2 regions of the Parageobacillus sp. G301 genome follow, and region 2 is predicted to be linked to the other one. Evidence: riboswitches for the same ligand, from Rfam matches in the RefSeq annotation. Region 2 holds a riboswitch; the other holds the start of a gene.
The links. A riboswitch is a leader RNA that binds a small molecule or an ion and turns the genes downstream of it on or off. The one in region 2 is predicted to bind FMN.
Positions count from the first base shown of each region.

Region 1: linked by a shared signal. The riboswitch ahead of QSJ37_RS02935 (ECF transporter S component) and the one ahead of ribD (bifunctional diaminohydroxyphosphoribosylaminopyrimidine deaminase/5-amino-6-(5-phosphoribosylamino)uracil reductase RibD) in region 2 are both predicted to bind FMN.

Region 1 is NZ_BSDB01000001.1:550,629-552,835, reverse strand. Features, by position in the region: gene pepT (peptidase T) at 1-940, opposite strand, end outside; FMN riboswitch at 1,104-1,237, shown strand; gene QSJ37_RS02935 (ECF transporter S component) at 1,394-1,975, shown strand.
Region 2 is NZ_BSDB01000002.1:1,239,532-1,241,738, forward strand. Features, by position in the region: gene QSJ37_RS15125 (peptidylprolyl isomerase) at 35-475, shown strand; FMN riboswitch at 740-874, shown strand; gene ribD (bifunctional diaminohydroxyphosphoribosylaminopyrimidine deaminase/5-amino-6-(5-phosphoribosylamino)uracil reductase RibD) at 1,214-2,207, shown strand, end outside.

The sequences.
Region 1 (2,207 bases), on a different contig from region 2:
CGATTCGCTCTTTTCCGTATTTTTCTTGCAGTTTTGCCGCGATTTCCCGCATTTTTGTTTTGCGCGCTTCAAATTGTTCGCGGTCAAAGTCGCGGATAATGTAATGAAGCGCTGTTTCTTCGACATTTCCTTGGAAGGAAAGCAAATGATAAAATCCTTCGTAGCCTTCCGTATGTTCCGGCGCTTCGTTGGCAGGAAGCTGTGCGTGAAATTCCATCGCGATTTTCATCGAGTTAATCATTTTGCCTTTGGCGGTGCCTGGATGAACATTTTTTCCTTTAAATTTGATTTTTGCTTCCGCGGCGTTAAAGCTTTCATACTCTAATTCGCCAAGCGGACCGCCATCGACTGTGTACGCATATTTAGCACCGAACTTAGCGACGTCAAACTTATGCGGCCCTCTGCCGATCTCTTCATCTGGCGTAAACGCGACGCGCACTTTTCCGTGTTTAATTTCCGGATGCTGGATTAAGTAGGCCATCGCCGTCATAATTTCCGCGATTCCAGCTTTATTGTCCGCGCCAAGCAGCGTCGTGCCGTCGGTGGTGATTAACGTATGGCCTTTGTAGTTTGCAAGTTCCGGAAAATCTTTCGGCGAAAGCACAATATGTAACGCTTCATTTAATATGATATCGTTGCCATCGTAGTTTTCGACAATTTGCGGTTTTACATTGGCGCCGGTAAATTCAGGAGCCGTATCCATATGGGCTAAAAAGCCAATGGTTGGCACATCTTTATCGGTATTTGCGGGCAATGTTGCCATGATATAGCCGTTTTCGTCTATTGTTACTTCTTCCATGCCGATTGCTTTTAATTCTTCTACTAGCATTTTCGCTAGCGTCCATTGACCCGGAGTGGAGGGACAAGTGTCACTGTTCGGATCAGACTGGGTGTCAACTTGAACATACTTCGTAAAACGTTCAATGATTTCATGTTTCATGATAGTCAGCTCCTTATTATTTACTATCTTTTTCCTTCTTTATTTTATCATAAAAATGAAAAATCATGTTGGTGTGAGAAAAAAGAGCATTCATATGCACTGTATTGATGATAGACATAACGCATAAAGAAATTATATAATAATATTAAAAAAATATAATACGATTCATCTTCGGGGCAGGGTGAAATTCCCGACCGGCGGTGATGAAGCAATTTGCTTCTCAGCCCGCGAGCCGCATAGGCACGATCCGGTGCAACTCCGGAGCCGACAGTATAGTCTGGATGGGAGAAGATGAAGGTTTGCCGGCGTTCGAATGTTGCGCGATCGAACGTCTATTTGAGCATGCCCTTTTTCTCCCTTAAGTGTGAACACTTAAGGGTTTTTTATTTGACGCTCAAAGTTGGCAGCCTTCTTCTTGTGAGGATGGATCACGAGAAGGAGAGGAGAATCGACATGAGAAAAATGAATATCCGCGCGCTTGTCTTAATTGGAGTGTTTAGTGCCATCTCGTATTTGCTGATGCTGTTAAACTTTCCGCTTCCGCCATTTCCAAACTTTCTATTGGTGGATTTCAGCGACGTTCCTGCATTGATCGCCGCGATTCTGTACGGGCCGCTGGCGGGAGTGTCCGTTGAATTGCTGAAAAATGTGTTGAATTATTTCATGGTCGGCAGTCCTACCGGCGTTCCGGTCGGGCATATCGCCAACTTTATGGCCGGGATTACGTTTATTTTGCCGACATATTACGTATATCATAAAACAAAATCAAAAAAAGGAATGCTGGCTGGTTTAGTCATTGGTACAGTTGTCATGGCGGTGATGATGAGTGTATTAAATTATTATGTGTTTCTGCCGGCGTATACGATCTTTCTAGGCGCACCGGCGATGAGCGCACCGGAAACAAGAGCATTGGTTGTTTCGGCTATCTTGCCGTTTAACGCGGTAAAAGGCACGATGATCACGATTGTATTTATGCTATTGTTTGTCCGTTTGCACCAGTGGATGCAAAAACAAGCGGCAACGAATCATGCATAGTGCATATATGCAGCGAGGCTGCCTCAAAAGGCCGTTGAATCGACCTCTTGAGGCAGCCTCTTATTAAATAACCATGCTAAAGTTATTTTTTTCTGATTCTTAATATTCGCAAATATCAAGAAAGGGAAAAATTAGAATTTTTCGACTTCTTATCCCAATTACCTGAATTTTCAACCAAAGGAATGCAAGAACCACCTTTAAACAGCCATATACACATTAAATAGGTTTTCTA
Region 2 (2,207 bases):
GATGCGCAATCATGAAAAAAGGAGCTGTTTACGTGTGGCGAAAAAAGGATATATCTTAATGGAAAATGGGGAAAAAATCGAGTTTGAACTATTTCCAAATGAAGCGCCGATTACGGTAGCAAATTTCGAAAAATTAGCAAATGAAGGATTTTATAACGGTTTGACATTCCACCGCGTCATTCCTGGTTTTGTCAGCCAAGGAGGGTGCCCATATGGCAACGGAACGGGGGATGCCGGCTATACGATTCCGTGCGAAACCGATCACAATCCGCATAAGCATGTGACCGGTGCGATTTCGATGGCACACCGCGGCCGTGATACAGGAAGCTGCCAATTTTTCATCGTTCATGAACCACAGCCGCACTTAGATGGGGTACACACCGTATTTGGCCAAGTGACATCGGGAATGGATGTTGTAAAATCAATGAAAAACGGCGATGTCATGAAAGAAGTAAAAGTGTTTGATGAGGAATAAGGATGAAAAAGGCTTAACAGTTTCTCTGTTAAGTCTTTTAAATATGTGAAACACCATCTCCGTAAGAGGTGAAAGAATGGAGCGGAAAAAATGGATATTATTTTTTCTTTTATTAGGAGCAAGTTTTGTATGGGGGATTATTTATTGGCTGTATATCGCGAAATAATAAAAACATCGTTTAAGCCATCCGTTTTTGTTTCACAATCGTGAATGAATAGACAAACCGTTTTTGTGTGATATAATAATAAAAAATTCCATATTGTTCGTATCCTTCGGGGCAGGGTGAAATTCCCGACCGGCGGTGATGAAGTGGTGTCACTTCTCAGCCCGCGAGCCTTATAGGCACGATCCGGTGCAATTCCGGAGCCGACAGTATAGTCTGGATGGGAGAAGGATCACAAGATGCATATGGCCGTACTATATTAGATAAGGAGCGGTTTCGTTTGTCGCAACTCCGCTTTCCAAAATATAGAACGCGATATTTAAAGGGGATTATCTATGTGGAGCAGCGATAAAAACGCCAGATAAATGGCGTTTTCGCGGTGTGTTTTGTTTATTTTTTCATAATATGAACAAAGAGAGTTATCCAAGGTTATTTTTTAGATAATGTGTCTAAAAATGCCGAAAAATTCACTCCCCCGCTTTAGTACGCAAAAATGCAATCATTGTGATTCTACATAATCCTGCCCTAGGACTTTGGACTAGGGTTTTCTTTATGCCAAAAAAGGAGGCAGCGCCATGCGAAACGATGAACAGTATATGCGCCTAGCAATCGAAATCGCCAAAGCAGGAATTGGACAAACGTCTCCTAATCCGGTTGTCGGCGCTGTTGTGGTGAAAGATGGAGAAATTGTCGGATTTGGCGCCCATTTGAAAGCAGGGGAGCCGCACGCGGAGGTACATGCCATCCGTATGGCGGGAGAAAAAGCGAAAGGATCTACCGTTTATGTAACGCTAGAGCCGTGCAGTCATTATGGGAAAACGCCCCCTTGCGCCGATTTATTAGTGGAAACAGGTGTTCAACGCGTCGTCATTGCGACGACAGATCCAAACCCGCTCGTAGCCGGTAAAGGCATCGAAAAGCTAAGGAGTGCGGGAATTGACGTGAAGCTTGGGGTGTTGAAAGAGGAAGCGGATGAGTTAAACCGCGTGTTTTTCCACTACATTGCGACAAAAACGCCGTTTGTGACGCTAAAATATGCAAGCAGTCTTGATGGAAAAATTGCAACGACAACCGGAGAAAGCAAATGGATCACATCCGAAGCGGCCCGGGAAGATGTGCATCGCTATCGGGCGGTGCATGATGCGATTCTTGTTGGGGTAAACACCGTTATTGCGGATAATCCAAGTTTAACCGTAAGGCTTTCCGAGGGTGGAAAAAATCCGATACGCATCGTTTTAGATACGCATTTGCGCACGCCGCTTGATGCAAACATTCTCAATGATGGCCAAGCAGAAACGTGGATTGTTGTCGGCAGTGAAATCAGCGTCGAAAAAAGGAAGCGGTATGAGAAAGAAAATGTACAAATTATTTCCATGAAAAAGCCTCGTATTGATATAGATGAATTGTTGCGCGTGCTTGGCGGGAAACGAATTACTTCCCTTTTTGTTGAAGGCGGATCACACGTGCATGATAGTTTCGTGCGAGCTAAGGCAGTTAACGAAATCGTCGCATACTTTGCTCCGAAGATCATTGGCGGAAAACAAGCGCCGACGCCAATCGGGGGAATTG